2 regions of the Streptococcus alactolyticus genome follow, and region 2 is predicted to be linked to the other one. Evidence: predicted binding sites of a transcription regulator. Region 2 holds the regulator's gene; the other holds the start of a gene.
What was found. The regulator NrdR, encoded in region 2, represses ribonucleotide reductase genes. The targets are predictions, from matches to a motif close to ACACNATATATNGTGT.

Region 1 (12,335 bases), on a different contig from region 2:
AAAGCAGCAACAAGAGCCGTTTCGACCAAGATAGACAATCTAAAACGTTTGGATGACATTAAAAAAGCTCCTTTCACGACAAAGGAGCTTTTTTCTGATTTATTGCACAGGTTATTCAAAACAAAGTTTTATTAACACATGTCACAATCCCTACGCTCGTCCTAACGAGATCAGGTGATCAGGATTTCGCATTTGCGATCTCAGCCTTAAGCACTCCTTTGTGATTCAATTGCCTTTAGTCTATCATGAAAGCGCCTTTCTTGTCAAGCATTCTTAACAGCCCTCGCCTAATGATTGGTAAAAGCTACTTGTAAAATAACTCCCCAGTAGTATCTCCAACGCTTTCTTTCCAAATATTTCTTTAAAACAAGCAATTCATCGTTGCGATTGGCTTTTCGGTGTAAGATCTCATCACAAACAAAAGGATACAATCGGTAAGCCAAGTAGGCTATGGAATCGCCCTTTTCAAGTCCTGAGGCACTGTTTAAAAGGGCTTGACGCAGCTCTTCACTAATGACCAGAGTAGGATTATTATAAACCAACTCAATATGATGATAAAATATCTGGCGCTTCCTCTTGCGTCGTTTGTTCATAAACAAGCTAACACCACCTATCTAATGTTCATTATACCTTATTTCGGTAAAAATGCATCACGAAATCGTTATTGCAGATGGTAGCAGCTACAAAGCCTTTGAAGCAAGTAAAAAGAGAACAGTTTTCCTGCTCTCTTTTCAAAAGGATTAAAGTCCGTAGTTGTAGTCGTCATCCTGCATGGCTTCCACGGTACCAAGCAAGTAACCATTTCCGACTTGACTAAAGAAATCGTGGTTAGACGTCCCCGTTGAAATACCGTTCATGACGATTGGATTGACATCGTCCGCAGTATCAGGGAAAAGTGGGTCTTGTCCGAGATTCATCAAGGCCTTGTTGGCATTGTAACGTAAGAAGGTCAAGACCTCATCTGTCCATCCCACAGCGTCATAGAGGGATCTGGTGTAATTTTCTTCATTTTCGTAGAGCTGGTAGAGCAAGTCATACATCCACTCACGAAAAGCGTCTTGTTCGTCTTCTGATAATTCATTGAAACCAAGCTGGAATTTGTAACCGATATAAGTACCGTGAACAGATTCGTCACGAATAATCAGTTTGATAATTTCAGCCACATTGGCTAATTTGTTATTGCCAAGGTAGTAAAGAGGTGTGAAAAATCCTGAATAAAACAAGAATGTTTCCAGAAAAGTAGAGGCTACTTTCTTTTGCAAGGCATCGCCGTTTTCATAAATATCGTTGATGATTTTGGCTTTCTTTTGCAAGTATTCGTTGTTGTTAGTCCACTCAAAAATGGCTTCGATTTCTGATTTGGTGTTGAGTGTTGAGAAAATCGATGAGTAAGATTTGGCGTGGACAGATTCCATGAATTGAATGTTGTTGAGGACAGCTTCTTCATGCGGTGTGCGCACATCTGCTCGAATAGCTTCTACTCCAGATTCAGATTGCATGGTATCAAGTAGGGTAAGACCTCCAAAGACCTTGCCTACCAAGTCTTTTTCTTGTTCAGACAATTGACGCCAGTCATCAAGGTCATTTGATAAAGGAATGCGGGTATCTAGCCAAAATTGTTCGGTCAATTTTTCCCAAGTGGATTTGTCAATGACGTCCTCGATTTCATTCCAGTTAATCGCTTTATAATAAGTTTGTGACATGTTATTCTCCTCGTGTGGCAAAAGGTAGAGTATTAAGTTTTTGCCTTAAATCGTACATGATTCGCATTGGTTAGCGCCAACTTCATCTCCATCATCGGTAAAGGTACGAATGTAGTAGATAGATTTGAGTCCTTTGTTAAAGGCATAGTGGCGTAAAATGGACAAATCACGTGTGGTTTGCTTGCTTTGCGTTTTCCACTCATAGAGTCCTTGAGGAATGTCGCTGCGCAAGAACAAGGTCAATGACAAGCCTTGGTCAACGTGTTCGGTTGCGGCTGCATAGACATCAATGACTTTTCGCATATCCATATCGTATGCAGATGTGTAATAAGGAATGGTATCGGTTGAAAGTCCAGCAGCAGGGTAGTAGATTTTACCAATTTTCTTTTCCTGGCGTTCTTCGATACGTTGGGTAATGGGGTGAAGGGACGCTGACACATCGTTGATGTAAGAAATAGACCCATTTGGTGCAACGGCTAAACGGTTTTGGTGGTAAAGCCCATCTGCCATGACCGCATCACGCAGTTTAGCCCAATCTTGACCGCTAGGGATGAAGTGGTCTGCAAACAAGTCTTTCACACGGTCAGAAGTTGGCACGTATTTTCCTGTGATGTATTTATCAAAATAGCTACCGTCAGCGTAAGCTGATTTGTCAAAACCGACAAAGGTTTGCTGGCGTTCACGAGCAATGTTATTTGATTCGACCAAGGTCCAATAGTTCAACAACATGAAGTAGATGTTGGTAAATTCGATCGATTCGGGGCTACCGTAGTGAATGTGGTGTTGGGCGAGGTAAGTGTGTAAGCCCATGGCACCAAGTCCAAAGGTGTGTGCTTGGTCATTGCCGTTTTTGATGGTTGGAACAGCTTCGATAGATGATGTATCTGATACGAAGGTCAAGGCGCGTGTCATTGCCTTAATAGAGCGTCCAAAATCAGGTGAAGTCATCATGTTGACCACGTTGGTTGACCCAAGGTTACATGAGATATCTGTTCCCATTTTAACGTATTCCTGAGCATCGTTAATCTCACTTGGTGTTTGCACTTGAAGGACCTCAGAGCACAAGTTAGACATGATGATTTTACCGTCAATTGGGTTGGCACGGTTAGCGGTGTCAATATTGACCACATAAGGGTAGCCTGATTCTTGTTGCAATTTTGAGACTTCAGTTTCCAAATCACGTGCCTTAATTTTGGTTTTGACGATATTAGGGTTTGCCACTATGTTATCGTATTCGGCTGTAATGTCCACATAGCTATATGGCACACCGTATTCACGCTCAACGCTGTAAGGGCTAAAGAGGTACATATCGTCGTTGTTACGAGCTAATTCGTAAAATTTATCAGGGACGGTGATACCTAGTGAGAGGGTCTTAACACGCACTTTTTCATCAGCATTTTCTTTTTTAGTCGATAGAAAAGCCATGATGTCTGGATGAAAGACATCCAAATACACTGCACCAGCACCTTGACGTTGCCCCAATTGGTTAGAATAAGAGAAACTGTCTTCAAAAAGTTTCATGACAGGAACAACTCCAGATGCTGCGCCTTCATAACCCTTGATTGGCGCGCCAGCTTCACGAAGGTTTGAGAGGCTAATGCCCACACCACCTCCGATACGTGACAATTGCAAAGCTGAATTGATAGAACGCCCAATGGAATTCATGTCATCAGTGACCGAAATCAAAAAGCAAGACACAAATTCACCGCGACGGCTACGTCCAGCATTTAAGAAAGATGGTGTAGCAGGCTGGTAACGTTGGTGAATCATTTCTGTGGCCAAATCGCGCGCTAAAGCTTCATCGCCATCTGCAAAATAAAGGGCGTTAAACAAGACACGGTCTTCGATGCTTTCAAGGTATTGTGTGCCATCGTTGGTTTTTAAGGCATATTGTTGGTAAAACTTGTAGGCAGCCATGAATGATTTGAATTGGAAGTGTTGTGCTTGCAAGTCCTTGGCTAAGGCCTCAATAAATTCCGGTGTGTATTTGCCGATAAAAGCCGCTTCGATGTAGTCATTGTCAATCAAATAGCGGATTTTAGCCGTAATGGAATCAAAAGCCATGGTGTTTGGAATGACATTTTCACGAAAGAAGGCTTCGAGAGCTTCTCTATCTTTGTGAAGAGGAATTTGACCATTGATAGGTCGGTTAATTTCATTGTTTAGGCGGAAATAAGACACATCGCCAAGATTTTTTAAACTCATAATTACGATACAAAAGCCTACCTAACAAAAAGAAGAGGCAGACTTTATTTCCTTTCTGTGCTTGGGTTAGAGTTAAAGCAAGGCTTTTAACTTAGCAGGTTGAAAACCAGAGAAAATGATATCTCCTGATTTAATAACGGGAGCAGCGGTAAAGCCTAGATTTTTGACATATTCAACCATTTCAGGACGTTCGTCGATATTAATTTCTTGATAGTTTACTCCCTCATTATCAAGGAGTTTTTTCGTCATTTTACATTGAATGCAGTTGTTTTTTGAATAAATGGTAATGGTATTAGCCATCTGACATCGACCTTTCTAAATGTTTTAAGTGTACTGTTCTACTTATCTAGCATACCCAAAAAAGAGGAAAAAAGCAAGCTAAAGTGCTTCAAAAAATACTATATATTGTGTTTTTTATGGTCAAATAGCACAAAATATAGTAACCAAGCGGCTTGACGGGGATTGTTTTGAAAACACCTTGCTAACACTATATGTTATAAAAACTAACACATAATAAAATAAAACTTGACACAATATTCTGAAAGTTGTATAATGTATGAAAATTTATACTATTTTAAGGGGGATGTTTATGAGTAAGTTTTTATCTGATTTTTCCTTCAAGGAAAACCAATATTCCTATTACGACATTGAGCGCGTGGTGACTTCCTACGGAGGAGATATTCATAAAATCCCTTACACCATTCGTATTTTACTTGAAAGTTTACTCAGAAAATACGACGGAAAAGATGTAACGAAAAATCACATAAAAGCCTTGGCGACCTATCAAGCTAAGCAGCCCAGTGGTGAAATCCCATTTAAGCCTAGTCGCGTGATTTTACAGGATTTTACGGGAATTCCGGTAGTTGTTGATTTGGCTTCTATGCGAGATGCGGTGGTTGCACATGGTGGCAATCCCCAACTCATTAACCCTGAAATTCCAGTGGATTTGGTGATTGACCACAGTGTTCAGGTGGATGTTTTTGGTTGTGATTCAGCTTTGGAAGATAATATGACGCTTGAATTTCAACGCAATAATGAGCGCTACACCTTTCTAAAATGGGCGGAAAAAGCCTTTGACAATTACCGTGTGATTCCGCCTGCGACAGGGATTATCCACCAAGTCAACATTGAATTTTTAAGCGATGTGGTGATTGAACAAGACGGCTTGTTGTACCCTGATTCCATGTTTGGAACGGACAGCCACACCACGATGATTAATGGTATTGGTGTTCTTGGCTGGGGTGTCGGTGGTATCGAGGCAGAGGCCGCTATGCTGGGCGAAGCCTCTTTCTTTCCCATTCCTGAAGTGGTTGGCGTGCATTTGACAGGCAAATTGTCTAAGTTAGCGACAGCAACGGATTTGGCCTTGAAGGTTACGCAAGTGCTTCGACAAGCCCATGTGGTTGGCAAATTTGTTGAATATTTTGGGGAAGGTTTAACCAGTTTGACCTTGGCAGAACGAGCAACAGTTGCCAACATGGCACCTGAGTACGGCGCGACCTGTGGTTACTTTCCGATTGACGATGAAACCTTGAATTATATGCGTTTGACCAATCGTTCTAGCGAACATATTGACTTGACAAAGGCTTATGCCAAGCAAAATCACCTATTTTACAATCCTGAGCATCAGGCGGATTATACGACTGTTATTGAGATTGATTTGTCAACGATTACGCCAAGCATCGCTGGACCAAAACGTCCGCAGGATTTGATTGATTTGACCCAAGCCAAACAAGCTTTTCAAGACAGTTTGGTGCGTGAGGCAGGTGTTCAGGGGTTTGGTTTGACAGCAGATGAACTGGATAAGACCGCTACAGTTCAGTTTGAGCAAGAAACTGTTGACATTAGAACAGGGCACGTGGCGATTGCGGCCATCACGTCATGTACCAATACCTCTAATCCTTATGTATTGATGGCAGCGGGCTTATTAGCGAAAAATGCGGTTGCACGTGGCTTGAAAGTGGCTCCGACAGTCAAGACGTCTTTGGCTCCAGGCTCTAAGGTGGTCACAGGTTACTTGCGCCAATCAGGTCTGCAAGCTTATTTGGACCAGCTTGGCTTTAATCTCGTTGGTTATGGTTGCACCACTTGTATTGGAAATTCAGGCAATTTGTTGCCAGAGGTAACAGAAGCGATTACAAAGTCGGATTTGTTAGTATCAGCGGTCTTGTCAGGCAATCGTAATTTTGAAGGGCGGGTCAATCCGCTTGTCAAAGCTAACTTTTTGGCAAGTCCACCTCTAGTAGTGGCCTACGCTCTTGCTGGCAATACTAATGTGGATTTGACCAGTGAGCCGCTTGGTTTTGACCACAATCAAGACCCTGTTTACCTAAAAGATCTTATGCCAAGCCATGACGAGGTTGCTCAATACGTTGATCGTTATGTGACTCGCCAGTTGTTTGAGGATGAGTACCAGCACGTTTTCACGGACAATGAGCAATGGAATCACATTGATACTCAGAACAGCTTTATTTACCCATGGAAGGCAGATTCTACCTACATTCAAAACCCGCCGTATTTTGATGGTTTGGATAATCAAAGCACAATCAAACCGCTACGCCATTTGCGTGTTTTAGCTAAATTTGGTGACAGTGTCACGACTGACCATATCTCGCCAGCGGGAAATATCTCAAGAAATAGCCCTGCAGCAAATTACCTTGAAGAACACGGCGTGACTTATGCTGATTTTAATTCTTACGGCAGTCGCCGTGGTAATCATGAGGTCATGATGCGAGGAACCTTTGCCAATATTCGCATTCAAAATCAGTTGGCGGCTGGCAAAGTGGGCGGTTACACGACTTATGAGGGTGACGTGATGCCTATTTACGATGCGGCTATGCATTACAAAGCTGATAACGTGGCGACCTTGGTCATTGCAGGAAAAGATTACGGCATGGGTTCTAGTCGGGACTGGGCAGCCAAGGGAGCAAATCTTCTTGGAGTCAAAGCCGTGCTGGCTGAAAGTTTTGAACGCATTCACCGCTCAAATATAATCATGATGGGGATTTTACCGCTGCAATTTTTAGACGGTGAAACAGCTGATAGCCTTGGTTTAACAGGATTTGAAAGCTATGATATCGAACTGCCAGAAAATCCAAGTATTCATGATGTGGTTGATGTTGTGGCGCGTGATGCCTCAGGTGACAAACGCTTTAAAGCCATGGTGCGTTTTGATGCGGCGGCAGATATTCGCTACTATAAAAACGGTGGTATTTTGCCAATGGTGGTTCGTAAAAAGTTGGAGGGAGTAGCTTATGATGGAAAGTGAAGGCATGAAAGACTTAATTGCCTGCCAAACGCGTATTAGCGCGATTGTTGACGATCAGTTGTCTTATGCAGGCTATAATATTTCAGAATTGATGGACAATGAAGCGAGTTTTGAAGAGGTTATCTATCTTCTTTGGAACCTGCATTTGCCCAATCAGAAAGAATTGGCTGATTTTACTGCGGAGTTGCGTGCCAATTATGGCATTAGCGATGCGATTGAACAGTGTTTGTTGATTCAGTCACGTCGCCATCTGCACCCCATGAGTGTCTTACGTTCAACGGTCAGTCTGCTTGGGGTGTACAACGTTCATGCTGAGGATACTTCAGAAGAAGCTGTTTATGAGCAATCCATTCAATTAATGGCAAAAATGCCCACTATTATTGCGGCATTTGCTCGTTTGCGCTCAGGGCAGACACCCATAGCACCGCGTGAGGATTTGTCTATCGCAGCCAACTTTTTGTATATGCTAAAAGGAGAAGAGCCAACTCCTCTGCAAGTTAAGGCGCTCAATCGTGCCTTGGTCCTACACGCTGATCATGAGTTAAATGCTTCTACCTTTGCCGCGCGTGTGTGTGCTTCGACCTTGGCAGATATCTATTCTTGCGTGACCACTGCTATCGGTACCCTAAAAGGCCCTCTGCACGGTGGGGCAAATGAACGTGTTTTTGATATGCTAACAGACATTCGTGAAATGGGAGATAGCGAGGCCTATTTACAGGAAAAACTCGCCTGCAAGGAAAAAATCATGGGCTTTGGGCACCGTGTTTATAAAAAACAAGACCCGCGTGAAAAATACTTGCGAGATATGGCAGAAGAATTGACCAAAGGCACAGAAGATGAGGTTTGGTTTGGTTTGTCGCGTGAGGTGGAAGATTACATGAAAAATGCCAAGGGGCTGATTCCAAATGTCGATTTCTACTCAGCGACAGTTTATCATGTGCTTGGCATTGACAGTTCCATCTACACTTTGATTTTTGCCATGAGCCGTGTATCAGGTTGGATTGCCCATATTCAAGAGCAACAACGCCATAACAAACTCATTCGCCCACGTTCAGACTATGTTGGCCTTGTGGATTTGACTTACATTCCCATGGAAGCGCGTTAGAAAGGATAGCTATGTCAGAAAAAATCACTTTGGAAAATGGCCGTTTGTCTGTGCCTAATCATCCTGTCATTCCGTTCATTGAAGGGGACGGGATTGGGCAAGATATTTGGAAAAATGCGCGTGCGGTTTTTGATGCGGCAGTAGCAAAAGCCTATCACGGTCAAAAAACAATTCAGTGGCTGGAAGTCTTGGCAGGTCAAAAGGCGCACAAAACCACGGGTCAATGGCTGCCTGATGACACACTTGAGGCAATCAAAGAATATTTAGTTGCCATCAAAGGGCCTCTAGAAACGCCTGTTGGTGGCGGTATTCGCTCGCTCAATGTCACCTTGCGTCAAGAATTGGATTTGTATGCTTGCGTGCGTCCTGTGCGGTATTTTCAAGGCATTGAAAGCCCGCTCAAAGAACCTGAAAAAATCAATATCACCATTTTTCGGGAAAATACAGAGGACATTTATGCGGGAATTGAGTGGCAAGCTGGTAGCTCAGAAGTCAAGCAAGTGATTGCTTTTTTGCAAAAAAACATGGGGGTTAACAAAATCCGTTTTCCTGAAAGCAGTAGCATTGGTATCAAACCCATTTCAAAAGAAGGGAGTGAGCGTCTGATTCGCTCAACTATTGAATACGCCCTGACCAATAACCTCGCTAAAGTTACCCTTGTTCATAAGGGAAACATTCAAAAATTCACAGAAGGTGGTTTCCGAAAATGGGGCTATGAACTCGCTCAAAGAGAGTACGCCGATGAACTTGCCAGCGGAAAATTAGTTATCAATGACATCATTGCGGACAATTTTTTGCAGCAAATTCTGCTTAATCCTGAAGCTTTTGATGTGGTGGCGCTGACCAATCTGAATGGGGATTATGCCAGCGATGCCTTGGCAGCACAGGTGGGAGGTATTGGCATTTCACCAGGTGCTAACATCAATTACAGCACAGGTCATGCCATTTTTGAGGCGACACATGGCACAGCGCCTGATATTGCAGGGCAAGACAAGGCTAATCCCTGCTCGCTGCTCTTGTCAGGTTGTATGTTATTTGATTACATCGGCTGGACAGAAGTGGCTCGTCGCATCACGACGGCTATTGAAAAGACCTTGGCTCAAGGCTATGTCACTGCTGATTTAGCACACGGTAAGCCTGCCTATTCAACCAGCGACTTTGCCGCCAAAGTCATCGACTATTTGTAAAAAGATAACCTAGGATATGTTTTGGTCCTAGGCTTTTTGCTGCCGCCGACATGATTTTGATTTTTACCCCAAAAAAGCTTATAATCTTGATAGAAAAGGTAGGTTTTTATGGAATATTCATTGACAGACATTATTTTTTTATTTTTTATTTATTCGTTTGTAGGCTGGCTCTGGGAAACCATTTATTGTTCCATCAAAGATAGAAAATTTGCTTATCGTGGTTTCTTGGCTGGACCTTACTGCCCTGTATATGGCTTTGCGGTGACAACCGTTCTGGTGGCGACAAAACCTTTTCAGAGTCATTTGCTATGGCTGTTTTTGAGTGGGATGCTGGTAGCGACCGTGTTCGAATACGTGGCAGCATGGTTACTAGAAACTCTCTTTCACATGAAGTTGTGGGATTACAGCAATGAATTTGGAAATATCCAAGGACGTATCGCCCCAGCCATCTCACTGTTTTGGGGCTTTGGGATTGTGATTTTAGTTAAATTCATCCAGCCAAGCGTGATGTGGCTGATTGCCCATACGAGCGATTGGGTTGCCTTAGCTATTGTAATTATCATGACAGCGGATTTCATTTGGACAGTGACAGATACAGTGAAATTCCAACAAGCAGCCAGCTCTTTTGAAAAATATGCGCATGCAGAACAAGAACGCTTGCACGAGTCCGTTAAAAAAGAATTTGGCGACTTGGCTCAGCAAACCGAAGTCTTTAGCAAGCGCTTAGAAGATTTACGCCTGCACATCAATGAACGCTTGAAAGCAAGAGGTATCGAACCTTTCCGTTTCAACCAACGCCGCCTCTTGAGAAACTACCGTCAATTCCGTTTGACGACAGCGCCATTTTTAAATGATATCCGTCGCAAACAAGAAGACGCCAAACAAAATCAAAAAAACAAGAAATGAGAACGAAGTCTGGAATGAAAATTCCAGACTTTTATCATAAAAGTGTTTCTTTTTTGCTGCATTTAATGAAAGAAAAGTGATTTTTACCACCTTAAATTTACACCGATCCAATGAATGGTAAGTGCTTGAAAATAAAATTATATTGTGCTATAATCAGTTTCTGTAAGGGTTATCAATTGTTGATAATTCAAAAAAACATAATAAAAGGAGAACCAATTATGGCTTCAAAAGATTTTCACATTGTTGCAGAAACAGGTATTCACGCACGTCCAGCTACTTTGCTTGTTCAAACAGCTAGCAAATTCGCTTCAGATATCACTTTAGACTACAAAGGTAAAGCTGTAAACCTTAAATCTATCATGGGTGTTATGAGCTTGGGTGTTGGTCAAGGTGCTGACGTTACTATCTCAGCTGAAGGTGCTGACGCTGACGACGCACTTGCTGCTATCGAAGAAACAATGACTAAAGAAGGATTGGCTTAAAAATGACAGAGAAGCTTAAAGGGATTGCAGCATCAGATGGTGTTGCTGTTGCTAAAGCGTATTTACTCGTTCAACCGGATTTGTCATTTGAAACCGTTACAGTTGAAGATACAAGTGCAGAGGAAGCTCGTTTAGATGCTGCATTGCAAGCATCTAAAGACGAGCTTTCTGTTATTCGCGAGAAAGCAGTAGAAACACTTGGTGAAGAAGCAGCAGCTGTGTTTGACGCACACTTGATGGTTCTTTCTGACCCAGAAATGATTGGTCAAATTAAAGAAACAATCCGTGCCAAACAAATTAACGCTGAAGCAGGTCTTAAAGAAGTAACTGATATGTTTATTACTATCTTTGAAGGTATGGAAGACAACCCATACATGCAAGAACGTGCGGCTGATATCCGCGACGTTGCAAAACGTGTATTGGCTCACCTTATCGGTGTTAAACTTCCAAACCCTGCTACAATTGACGAAGAATCAATTGTTATCGCTAACGATTTGACACCATCTGACACCGCTCAATTAAACAAAAAATTTGTAAAAGCGTTTGTCACTAACATTGGTGGACGTACAAGTCACTCAGCTATCATGGCACGTACTTTGGAAATCGCTGCTGTTCTTGGAACAAACGATATCACAAGCCGTGTTAAAGATGGTGATACTGTAGCCGTTAATGGTATTACTGGTGATGTTATTATCAATCCAACAGAAGAGGAAATTGCTGAATTTAAAGCTGCTGGTGAAGCATATGCTAAGCAAAAAGCTGAATGGGCTATTCTTAAAGATGCCAAAACAGTTACTGCTGATGGCAAACACTTTGAATTAGCAGCAAACATTGGTACTCCTAAAGATGTTGAAGGCGTTAACGCTAACGGTGCAGAAGCAGTCGGTCTTTACCGTACTGAGTTCTTGTACATGGATTCACAAGATTTCCCAACTGAAGATGAACAATACGAAGCTTACAAAGCTGTTCTTGAAGGCATGAACGGTAAACCAGTTGTGGTTCGTACCATGGATATCGGTGGGGACAAAGAACTTCCATACTTTGACCTTCCAAAAGAAATGAATCCATTCCTAGGATTCCGTGCTCTTCGTATCTCAATTTCAGAAACAGGTCAAGATATGTTCCGTACACAATTGCGTGCGCTTCTTCGTGCGTCTGTTCACGGACATCTTCGTATCATGTTCCCAATGGTTGCTCTTCTTAAAGAGTTCCGCGCAGCGAAAGCTATCTTCGAAGAAGAAAAAGCTAAACTTAAAGCTGAAGGTATTGCCGTTGCAGATGATATTGAAGTAGGTATCATGATTGAAATCCCAGCTGCAGCTATGCTAGCTGACCAATTTGCTAAAGAAGTTGACTTCTTCTCAATTGGTACAAATGACCTTATTCAATACACAATGGCTGCTGACCGTATGAACGAACAAGTTTCATACCTTTACCAACCATATAACCCATCAATCCTTCGCTTGATTAACAACGTTA
Region 2 (12,335 bases):
AACGGAAAACGTCTTGTCGTTTTCTTCACAATTTCACTTCCTTTCTAATGGTTGTATCACATGCACCTTTTGAGAACAATCGTCATCAGAATTGGCATGGACTCTTAGTTTATCAGTAGGTTTTCCCTTAGAATCACGGAAAAACCCATCTTAAACATAGCATGTTTATTATAAACTAAATCAAGCTTTTTTTCAAAATTTTCAGCGGGTTAAAGCTGATTGATGCCCAGAATTTCCTTGATGTCCTCAATGGTCATGCTGGCACACGCTTCATTGCCGTCAAGTACTGTGGTGACAAGGTTTTTCTTGTTTTCTTGCATTTCCAAGATTTTCTCTTCAATGGTCCCACGCGTAATCAAGCGGTAAACTTCCACATTGTCCTTTTGGCCAAGGCGGTGCGCACGGCTGATGGCTTGCATTTCAACAGCAGGATTCCACCACAAATCTACTAAAATCACTGTGTCGGCTCCTGTCAAATTAAGCCCGACACCTCCAGCTTTCAAGGAAATAAGAACGGCATCCTTAGAGCCATTATTGAAGGCTCGCGTCATTTCTTGACGGGCATCCGCAGGGGTTGACCCTGTAATCTTGTAAGATGTCAAGCCAAGCTCAGCCATTTCATCTTCAACTAAATCCAACATGCCTCTAAACTGTGAAAAGACGAGAGCGCGGTGACCGTTGTCCTTGATTTGTGCCAATAAAATACGCAGGCTATCGAGCTTTCCACTATTTCCCTTATAATCCATAAACAAGCTTGGCGTGTCACAGATTTGGCGCAGACGCGTAATCCCTGATAGGATTTCAATCTTGTGACGGTTAATGTCCTCATCACTAGCCCCAACAAGTGTTTCTTGCATTTGCCGCAATTGAGCGAGATAAATGGCTTTTTGCTTGTCATCCAATTCATTAGGGTAATTGATTTCAATCAGGTCTGGCAATTCTGGAAGCACTTCTTTCTTGCGACGACGCATGATAAAAGGCTTGATGAAACGGGCCACTTCTTTGGCGTCCATTTTGAGAAAGGTCTTTTTATCTGGCAATAAACCTGGCAAGACAATTTGGAAAATAGACCAAATTTCCAGCAATTTATTTTCAATCGGCGTTCCTGAAAGGGCAAAGCAATGCCCAACGTCAAATTGTCTGAGGTAATGCGCAATCTTGGTTTGCGTATTTTTCATGACCTGCGCTTCGTCCAAAATCAAGTAATCAAAGGAATGCTTTTGGTATTCCTCAAAATCTTGGCGGAAAGACGAATAGCTGGTGATGGTCACTTGGTGATTTTGGGCAATAATGTCATCACGAACAGATTTCAAGCCATAGGACACCACCACGTCAATCTCAGGCGCAAAGCGTTTGAATTCATCCAGCCAATTGTAAATGAGGCTAGACGGCGATAAAATCAAGACCCGCATGTCAGGTTTTAGGCGACTGGCAAGAAAGGTAATGGTCTGCAAGGTTTTCCCAAGGCCCATGTCATCCGCTAAAATACCGCCAAAGCCATAATGGTCCAGCATAGACAACCACCGCACCCCTGTTTTTTGGTAGGCGTGCAATTCTGCCTTGACAGGTGGGAAGGTCATCTCAAATTGTTCTGGGTGGGTCAAATCATAGGCCAATTGTTCAAATTCTTTTGAAAAGGTGATGCGGTCATTGTCCTGCAACACATCGACCAATTGGAAGGTTGACACGGCATCCATCTGCAAATGCCCATTTTTCAATGGTTTGGCACGCAATGCTTGCAAGGATTTGCTGACTTTTTTAATCTCATCATCAAAAACCACCAAACGCCCTGCCGAATCAATAAAATAAGGCTGATTTTTGGTCAAAGCCTCCAAGGCGGCGTCCACTTGGTCCTCAACAATGGTTGAAAAATCAAACGAAATATCCAGCAACCCACTTTGAGTTGTGACCGAAACGCGTGGATTTTCCACATGGTACAAGGCTTTCAAGTCGTCTGAAAGAATGACTTGCCCTAATTTTCGAAATTGTGTCACGGTCTTTGTAAAGAAGGGATACAGGTCCTCAGGCGTCAAAGGTGCGTGGTAAGACACAAAAGCAGCTGAAAAGCCGTTGGCTTTCAAGGCATTGAAAATACGCTCCTCGTGTTTGAAATGACTAGCAAAAGGCAAATTTTCCAGTTCTTGCTTGCTGCTGACTTGAACCGTGCCATAATCAAAAGTCAGGTGCAATTCCACTTCATCATAATGATTTAAAGACAGGTTAAAAATAGGACTGAAGTCTTTGATTTCAAAGCTTTTTGGTGCGTCCACACTGCCTAATTCCTTGAAATCTAGCAAACTAGAAGCCAGCTTGTCTTGGTCCTCCCAATTGAAGAACAAATGTTTGGCCAAATCCGCTTCAATCGGAAGGCTTCGGATAGCCGTTAGCATTTTTTGCTGTTTCAAATTCAAGGCATAGACAGTGCCTCTTGTGAACAAGAAAGCATTGTCAAAAAAAATGTGGAAATCACCTTCCGTAATAATCAACTCGATAGACTGACGATGCACCACCACTTGAAAGCGAATAAGCCCCTCGCTGCCATCCAACTGACGAAAAGCCAGCTCAGAATAGGGTTGCTTATGGTACTCAAATGAAAAATGATAGAGGTCGTTCAGCAAGGACAGGCCTTCTTCAAAAAGCCCGCTGGTCAAGGCTAAATACCGCCCATGATTTGGCAAAATGTAGTCCGTGTCCACTTTTTCATTGTCTGGTAATACCCGCCACAAAAACCGAATGAGTTCTTGGCTGGCCTCATCAAATTGAATCAAAGATAAAGACTCAAAATAATTCTTGCCGATTTGGTAGTGACCTTCTTTTTTGACAAGCGCTAAAAAGGACTTGATATCGCGAATGACATAGGTCCTATCACTAGGCAAGCGGTTGATTTTAAGCGTCCACCAGTAATTAGAAGAATAAGGACTTTGGTTACCATAAGCCGACAAGCGATACTTGGTCGTGTCATCACTATTCATCTCCAAGTGGTCTAGAAAAATGCTGCCAAAAGACGTGTTTCGTTGCTCTTCTTCCTGACTTTCTTGCTTGTCTTTGAGGCTAATCGACAACTCTTTTCCTTGATGATTATTTTTTAAAAAATATTCCAAAGCAGCCAAATGTTGGCAATACCTTTTTTTGGCAAAAAGTTCACAATCACATCGAATTTGGTCATCTTCCAAGGCGTATTGCAGGTGATGTTTCCCAATGCTGGCTTGGATTACGCCATCACGCGTGCTGGTAATGGTCACAAGACCTTTTTCATACAGTTCAATACCTTGATTACGAATGCGACCTGGAATCATTCTGCTCACTGTTAGTCACCCACCTTTTTCTTATCTCTTAATTATATCAAATTAAACTTCCTTTGAGCCAGTAAATACCTTTTTTGCAGCAGAAATCAAAAAAATCTCCCGAGCAAATTGCTCAAGAGATTAGGGTATTACTGGCGTTTACGAGCAATCAAACGAATCGGTGTGCCTTCAAAACCAAAGGCCGCACGAATTTGATTTTCCAAGAAACGCATATATGAGAAGTGCATCAGCTCTTCTTCGTTGACAAAGATGACAAATGTCGGTGGTTTAAGTGACACTTGGGTACCGTAGAAAATTTTCAAACGTTTACCCTTGTCAGTCGGTGTTGGGTTGATCGCGATGGCATCCATAATCACATCGTTAAGCACAGCTGACGGAATGCGTTTGTTTTGACTTGCACTTATTGCTTTAATCATCTCAGGCAATTTATTCAAACGTTGCTTAGTCGCTGCTGAAACAAAGATAATAGGGGCATAAGATAAGAATTGGAATTGGTCCCGAATATCTTCTTCCCAACGCGTCACGGTGTGGTTGTCTTTTTCAATGGTATCCCACTTGTTGACCACAATGATAATTCCCTTACCAGCCTCATGAGCAAAACCAGCAATACGCTTGTCATACTCACGAATACCTTCTTCGGCATTAATAACCATCAACACAATGTCTGAGCGGTCAATGGCACGCATCGAACGCATCACAGAATATTTCTCTGTGTTTTCATAAACTTTGCCAGATTTACGCATACCAGCGGTGTCAATCATGGTATATTCTTGACCTTCGCTATCTGTAAAATTGGTGTCAATAGCGTCACGAGTTGTCCCTGCAATTGGGCTGGCAATCACGCGTTCTTCACCAAGAATAGCATTGATAAGGCTTGATTTCCCAACGTTTGGGCGTCCAATCAAACTAAACTTGATGATGTCTGGATTTTCATCTTCTTCCTCAACAGGGAGGTTATCCACAATCGCATCTAGAACATCCCCTGTTCCAATCCCGTGAACCGATGATACTGGGTAAGGATCACCCACACCAAGTGAATAGAAATCGTAGATATCACTACGCATTTCAGGATTATCCACTTTATTGACCACCAAAATCACTGGTTTGTTAGTGCGGTACAAGATTTTTGAAACGTATTCGTCAGCGTCTGTAACGCCTTCTTTTCCTGAAACCACAAAAACAATCACATCTGCCTCATTCATCGCGATATCAGCTTGGTGCTTGATTTGCTCCATAAATGGGGCATCAACGTCGTCAATTCCCCCTGTATCAATCAATGAAAACTTACGGTTCAGCCATTCTCCAGTTGTGTAGATGCGATCACGCGTTACGCCTTCGACATCTTCCACAATGGAAATACGCTCACCTGCAATACGGTTAAACAAAGTCGATTTGCCCACATTTGGACGACCGACAATAGCAACGGTAGGTAAAGCCATAATTCTTCTTTCCTGCTTCTTGCTAGAGGCATTTTTCAAAACACACCCTAGCCAAGCCTTCCTTTCTAGTTCATTTCGTTATGAGTTATTTATGCTGTCAACGTCTGTTATCACCTTGTAAATGAATCTCTTTAGCAAGGTAGCGAATCCGCTCCATAATTCGTTTGGCTTGCCATGTTTCATCACCTGAGCGTGATGTAGCAAAATGAGCCTCTAAATCCTTAAAATCAAGGTTAGACGTGAAAAACGTCAATAGATTTTCTTGCATGCGGTACTGTAAGATCACCTGCAAGACATCGTCACGAATCCACGGGCTAAATTGTTCCGCCCCGATATCATCCAAAATCAAAATTTCTGCCGCTTTGAGCTGATCAATTTCTTCCTTGACGGTACCTGTATTGATCGCACTCTTGATGCCAACACAAAAGGTTGGAAAATGCAACATGGTTGTTGATTTGCCGTACTTGGCAGACAAACGATTGGCCAAATAAGCCATCAAGTAGGATTTACCAACCCCAAACGTCCCAAAAACATACAGACCTTTTTGAGTCGTCATATCAAAACGATTGATGTACTCGGTGATATAATGGTAAATCTCAATCCGATTGGGATCGTCCAAATCAATGTCATCCGTTGAAATCTGCTTGAAGCTAGATGGCAAGCCCATCAAAGTCACACGGTTCTTGATATCTTGCTGCTTTTTGGCCTCAACCAATTCACGCGTTTCCAAATACACCACATCGGCATAGCCTTCATTCATGCTGAGGGCTGGCCTGTAACCCTTGGCAACGTAAGAAGCATCACCTTGTTGAAACTTGTCGCGTTCCACCATAAATTGATTAAATTTAGGCAAGCTGCGTGTGATTTGCTCTTGTGTGAACCCATGAGAACTAATAAAATCAACAATTTCAGTATCCATCAAAATCTTTTGCGTCAAGGCATTCAAGTCATGACGTTTGTTGTGAAGCTGTTTTGCTAAAGTATCTCCTATTTTTTCCATCGCTCGCTCCTTTCCTTTAATCTTCTAGCATGCTACGTTTGAGGGCTTCCAATTTGGCTTTTTCCTCAGCTGTTGCCTCGTGTTTGTAATCTTGTTCAGCCCATTTAGGGATATTTTTCTTGCTTTCTTTGGCCGTTTGTTTTTGATCCTTGCGTCGTTGTGAGAATGACCGCATTTGCAACATAGCCGCCTCGGCCGTGGCAATCTTGTGGTAAGCAAAGTCATTAGCCAATTTTAAGATATAAGCCTTGTTGAGATTGGCTGACTTCGTTTTATTTAAAGTGTACAAGACCATGATGTTAATCACTTCATCCAAAAAGCCCATGTTGGCCAACTCTTCCAAGAGTTGACGTTCACTCGAAATGACTACCGCATGACGTGGCGATTTGATTTTAGTCAGAAAATCGCTGGCACTATCTTGCTTGGCTTCACGGAGAATAACCTGCTCTTTGGCACTAAAGGTTTCGCCAGCGGGAGCCGGATTTTCCTTGCTTTGTTCCAATTGCACCAGCATCCGTTTAGGCGAAATAGTACCACCGATAGCCGTTTGTTGAGCCAAACGATAGGTATCAAACCAATTAAGACGGTGCTTATCTGCAATCCCGTAAATGGTCAACACATCTGATTGCTCGTCCTTGAAACGCAGCCCATCACGCGCCATTAAACGTTGGAAACTCCCCAAATCAAAATGATTTTTAGACACTGGCCGCTTGATAGCTGGCGCTTCCGCAGAGAAAATATCCGAAAAGTTTTTGGAAATGTCCCTAGCATCCTGAGGAAGGCTCATATCCAATTCTGCCACGGCAACCTCACCGATTTCTTTTTCTAACAAACGGCGGTAAATGGGATTGCCCAAAAAAGCTTCGCGAGACAAGGGCTGGACTAATTTAAACACATAACCGTTACGCGTTTGGTACAAAACCAGCAAATCAATCGCTGTTAAAATAGCTAATGCTTCTTCCAAATCCCCCATGCTAACCTGAAGGTGATTGAGGATTTCACTAAATTTATGACGCTTAGCACCATTATCAAAAAAGGCATTTAGATAATGATAAAGAGCTGTCGCTTGATTACCGATAACAGGAAGATAGAGCTGCGTTAGGCTATCTGAATCCAAGACAACCTTATTGTTCTTGATATACGAAAACTCTTCAATCGGTCTCATCTACATTATCACTTCTTTTTTTCTTGCTGCGAACACGATTAGTGATTTGTTGGAGCAACTCCTCAATCTCATCGACATCTTTGAAAGACTTATAAACTGAGGCAAAACGGACATAAGTGATTTCATCTATCTCTGCCAACTCGTCCATCACCAAATTACCGATGACGGTGCTTGGCACCTCACTATCATAATCGCTTCGAATGCTCTTTTCAATGCGCGACACCACTTGTTCAAGGTCATCGCTAGAAACTGGGCGTTTTTGAGCACTTTGGAAAATCCCATTTAGCACCTTTTCACGCGAAAATTGTTCCCTCGTTCCATCCTTTTTAATGACCAACAAAGGCAACTCTTCGATGCGTTCAAAAGTTGTAAAACGCGTATGACAGTTTTCACATTCTCGACGACGTCTTATGGTATTGCCATCTTCAGCCTGACGGCTATCAATAACACTCGATTTATGATAATTGCATTTTGGACAACGCATGCTCACACCCCATTCTACCCATTGTAATATAGTACTTTATTTTACCATAAAATAGAAGATTATAAAAGGCATTACCCTTGGGAGCTACTATCAACAAGAACTTTGGCAGACAAAAAGAGCTAGGTTAAAACCTAACTCTTAGCGGCATTCAGGAAACAAGACCTTGAACTCTGTTCCCTCGTCAATGACACTGTTAACTGTCACTTTTAAGCGGTAAACTTCGGCAATTTGTTTGAGAACATTTAAGCCAATGCCAAGCCCTTGCACCACTTCACTAACAGGTTGCGAGGTGTCAGAACGATAAAAGCGCTCGAAAATGTAATTGATTTCTTCCTTCGCCATCCCATTTCCCTCATCTCGAATTTTAAGCAAAGGTTGCTTGTCTGACAATTCCAACGTAATGTGAATGCGTTTGATTTTTGTTGAGTACTTGACCCCATTGTCAATCAAAATGAGCATTAACTGTTCAAAATGATGCTGGTAGATATTTGCCATAATGCTCTTGTTCTCAGGAAGAGAAACGTTGAAGGAAACATCTGGATAAACGACACGGATTTTTTCCAATAGTTTTTCAATAGACGCTTTCAAATCAGTCTTTTGATCCCTATTTTCGATAACTTCATTTTGGAAACGAATGCTATCCAAAATCTCATCGATCATCATGGACATTTTTTCTGTTTCATCATAGGCAACGTCCAAGCTCTCCTGTAAAATCGTTGAGTCTTCTTTACCCCAACGTTTAAGCAAGCCCAAGTGTCCCTTGATAATAGCAACAGGTGTCCTAAGCTCATGGCTGACTTCACTGATGGCTTGCGATTGGTGTTTAGTGTAATCCGCCACAACTTCTAAATAATTATTGGCATTTTGTAACAATTCCTGCTCCAAAGGATTCTTCCATTTGGTATTACCTGTTTCTTCTGGTGAACTGCTAATGGTTTCAGCCAACGATTTAAGATCCTCCAAGGGTTTCAAATAAGGCTTAGTCATCCGTCTAAAGAGCAATAAGATAACAATAAGAGCAACTACTTCAAGCACTATCATGAAGAGCAAGAGATAACGACGCGTTTTTTCATACAGTTTTAAGTCTTGAAAAACGGTCACGTAACCAATGGTTCCATGGGTTTTCTCGGATACAACCTTAGTCGTTAAATAATACCCTCTCGTCCCAACTCTGTGGTAGTTAGATGATTCGGCCAACAGATCCTCTGACTGACTAGAATCCGAATCAGTCGTTAACAGCAGGTGTTTGTCCGCATCAAAAATAGCTACCGTCTGCTCACTCGAAATATATTTAGACAGACCATCGTTTTCAAGGACAACAGATGATTGGTCTTGATCATCACCATCTACATTAGACAAATGATCCGCATTAAAAAGGGATACCAAGACAGATGTCGTCAATTCAGATTCCTTAGACAAGACTTTTGTCATTGAACGGAGGTCTTTTTTCATTTGATAACGGTCATTTGCCAAAAAAAGCTGCGTAAATCCTTGATAAAGGACAATATTGAAAGCCGTTATCATCAAAAGCAGTGGCAATATCGACGATCGCGATAGTCGCTTATTTAAAAGCTTTTCTTTCAAACGATTCATTAATTTTCTCGAATAATATAACCCATGCCCCGAACAGTTTGGATGTAAGAATCCTTACCTGGGATATCTAATTTTCCACGAAGGTAGCGAATGTAAACATCCACAACGTTGGTGTCAACGTCTTTGTCGTACTTCCAAACATTAGACAACAATTCTTTACGTGTCAATACACGGTTTGTATTAGACAAAAGAATTGACAACAAATCGTATTCGCGTTTAGTCAATGGAATATCTTCTTGGCCTCGAATAACTGAACGGTTTTGCGGGTTTAGTTTTAAGCCCACAGCATCTTCTTTATTTTGACCTTCTTTTAGGGCTTTGTGCTCTGCATCTTGACGACGGAAAACCGCACGAATACGAGCAAGCAATTCTTCAATTGCAAATGGTTTTACAATGTAATCATCTGCACCGCGGTCCAAACCAGCCACGATATCCATTGTTGAATGACGAGCCGTCATCATAATGATGGATAAGTATTCTTTTTCCAAGCGAAGACGGCGTGTGATTTCATAACCGTCCATATCTGGAAGCATCAAATCCAACAAAACAAGGTCAAAGTCTTCGTTCAAAGCCAATTGCAACCCTTGACGACCATTTTCTTCTGCAACAACCGAATACCCTTCGTGTTGTAATTCCAAAGACACAAACCGTGCTAGATTTTTTTCATCTTCAATGATTAAAATTTTTTTACTCATGTGTCCAACCTACCATTTATTATTATTTTTTCTTTTTCACTTTTTCCAGCAACACTTATATCTAATCCCTAAAAATAAGTCATGTTGCACCGCTTTAAAAGTATATCAAAGTTATTATTAAACTTCAAGACAATTCTAAAATAATCTCATATTATTAAAAAGTTATTTGAAAACGACCAGACAAAAAAGCCTCTCCTGAAGCTTTTTCATCGTCCCTTACGTTTTTATGAAGTGATTTACTCATCATCAAATAAGCCACCTAAAGAGGCAAAAGGATTATTGGCCTTTTTCTTTTCGTCTTGGAGAGCATCGTATTGCTCTTCTGTCAAAACAGACCAATGATTGCCTGATGGCATTTCTGCTGAAGCTTGCTCTTCTTCACTCAAAACTTGCATCGGAATACCTAGCAAAATGTTATCAATGACGCTTTCTTCTAAATCGATAAAACCATCTTCGATAACCATGGCTAAATTTTCTCTGACTAATTCTTCCTTGTCCGCAAGGTCTGATGCTTCAACGAAAATCTCTGAAACGAGTTCTTCTTGATGAAACTCAACAGGCTGCATCGAACGACTAGACGGCAAGGTCAACGTATAGCCCAACGTGTATTGGAACAAATACAAGCCGTCATCGTAAGAAAGATGACCAGTCGCACGAACGTCTTTGACATCTAAAATGTCCTCGTCACGCGCTTGAAGTTTTTCTTTAATATCTAAGGAACGGTCAAAAGCAATACCGTCACTATTTTTCTTTATTTCTAAAATTGAAAACATATCTTTAAAACCTCTATTTGTCGTATCGGGGAGATAGCCTAAAAACCTCCCTTACACCATTATACCACAGATATGCCTTATTCTCACATCTGACGTAAGCGCTCGATGCGGTCGGAAATAGATGGGTGCGTGCTAAACAATGAGGTCAAGCGTTCTTCCTTCTTGATAGGGTCATTGATGTACAATGCTGCGCTGGCTGCATCAACAGGTTGCTGCATTGGAGCAGATTGTTGCAATTTTTGAAGGGCGTTAATCATGCCTTGTGGGTTGCGGGTTAATTCTACCGAGCTAGCATCTGCCAAATACTCACGCTTCCTTGAAATAGCCAATTGAAGCAAGGTCGCTGCCAAAGGAGCTAGGATTAAAGACAAAATGGAAAAGAGAAAAACCAAAAGCCCTGTGCCATTGTCACGGTCATCTGAACGACGACGCCCACCGCCAAACCAAACCATCCGACTACCAAGGCTAGATAGCAAGGTAATGGCACTCGCTAAAGCCACGGCAATGGTGGAAATACGGATATCATAATTGCGAATGTGGCTCACCTCATGCCCAATGACTCCTTCTAATTCTTCACGGTTCATCACGGCTAAGAGGCCTGTCGTAGCCGCAACGGCTGCATTTTCAGGGCTAGAACCTGTTGCAAAGGCATTAAGCGATTGGTCCTCGATGATAAAGACACGAGGCATAGGAATTTGCGCCACCATCGCCATATCTTCAACAATGTGATAAAGTTGCGGAGCTTCTTGCTCGGTCACCTCACGCGCATGGTTCATTGACATGACAACATTGGTGGATTGGAAAATCATGCTCATGGCATAAATAGCACCGATAATCACGGCAATGACTACCCCAAAAGTCATATCTCCCAACCAAAGGTAACCAACCGCCGCACCAATTGCCGCTAATAGCATGAAAAACACAATAAGCAAGACAACGGTTCGTCTTTTATTACTGGAAATTTGATTATATAGCATATTTTGTTAAAAGCCTTCACATGAGGCTTTTTGTATTCCTTTCTCTGTGACGTCAGATTTAAAAATCAAAGGTTACTTTTGGAACATCTTTCTCTTCTTCAGGTGTTTCCAAAAATTGGCTTGGTTTAAACCCAAACATTCCTGCAATAAGATTGCTTGGGAAGGTTTCTAATTTCACGTTATAATTTGCCGTTGTGGTGTTAAACAACTGGCGTGAATAAGCGATTTTATTTTCAGTATTGGTCAACTCGTCTTGGAGCTTGATAAAGCTGTTGTTGGCTTTCAAATCAGGGTAGTTTTCTGCCACAGCAATGAGGTTTGACAATTGATTTGTCAAGGCATTTGAAGCGCGCATGGCTTCGGCTGGTGTTTTGGCATCTGCCACTTGTTGACGCAATTCTGTGATTTTAGCAAAGGTTTTTTCCTCGTAAGCAGCATAACCCTTAACCGTTTCAATGAGATTAGGAATCAAGTCATTTCGGCGTTTCAACTGCACGTCAATTTGACTCCAAGATTCTTTGGTTTGCATACGGCTTCTAACCAAGCCATTATAAAGGGCAATACCCCAAAGAATTAAGACGACAATTACAACAACTATGATCAAAGCCATATCATTCTCCCTTAACAGTCAGGCATCCAAATGGACGCATATTAACAACAATAATCAGACATTTCCAATGTCTTTTAACTAGGCATATTATACCAATTTTAAAACCATTTTCAAAATGATAAGTGACGAAATAGAAGGCTTTTTGGGCAATGACATTTTCAGCCTGTTATCAAGTCGTATTTGTGGTAAAATAAGAACTGTTTAGAATTACTAGGAAAGGAAAGTCGGGCTTTTTTCCGACAAGATAAAGATGACACCAGAAGAATTTTACCAGCAATTGAGCCAGCAAGGCTT

Region 1: the regulator NrdR is predicted to act here: its motif matches at 4,304-4,319, upstream of nrdH (glutaredoxin-like protein NrdH).

What each region holds. Positions count from the first base shown of each region.
Region 1 is NZ_JBHRZX010000004.1:20,503-32,837, forward strand. It holds gene thiT (energy-coupled thiamine transporter ThiT) at 1-59, opposite strand, end outside; TPP riboswitch at 131-228, opposite strand; gene ACFORE_RS00680 (bacteriocin immunity protein) at 288-593, opposite strand; gene nrdF (class 1b ribonucleoside-diphosphate reductase subunit beta) at 741-1,703, opposite strand; gene nrdE (class 1b ribonucleoside-diphosphate reductase subunit alpha) at 1,749-3,908, opposite strand; gene nrdH (glutaredoxin-like protein NrdH) at 3,981-4,208, opposite strand; gene acnA (aconitate hydratase AcnA) at 4,498-7,176, shown strand; gene ACFORE_RS00705 (citrate synthase) at 7,163-8,281, shown strand; gene icd (NADP-dependent isocitrate dehydrogenase) at 8,293-9,468, shown strand; gene ACFORE_RS00715 (putative ABC transporter permease) at 9,577-10,374, shown strand; gene ACFORE_RS00720 (phosphocarrier protein HPr) at 10,593-10,856, shown strand; gene ptsP (phosphoenolpyruvate--protein phosphotransferase) at 10,859-12,335, shown strand, end outside.
Region 2 is NZ_JBHRZX010000006.1:26,552-38,886, reverse strand. It holds gene zapJ (divisome accessory protein ZapJ) at 1-29, opposite strand, end outside; gene ACFORE_RS01375 (pilus expression-regulating Snf2 family helicase) at 210-3,305, opposite strand; gene der (ribosome biogenesis GTPase Der) at 3,434-4,744, opposite strand; gene dnaI (primosomal protein DnaI) at 4,842-5,744, opposite strand; gene ACFORE_RS01360 (replication initiation and membrane attachment family protein) at 5,761-6,909, opposite strand; gene nrdR (transcriptional regulator NrdR) at 6,896-7,393, opposite strand; gene ACFORE_RS01350 (sensor histidine kinase) at 7,532-8,917, opposite strand; gene ACFORE_RS01345 (response regulator transcription factor) at 8,986-9,681, opposite strand; gene ACFORE_RS01340 (YceD family protein) at 9,918-10,454, opposite strand; gene htpX (zinc metalloprotease HtpX) at 10,538-11,431, opposite strand; gene ACFORE_RS01330 (LemA family protein) at 11,490-12,041, opposite strand; gene rsmG (16S rRNA (guanine(527)-N(7))-methyltransferase RsmG) at 12,292-12,335, shown strand, end outside.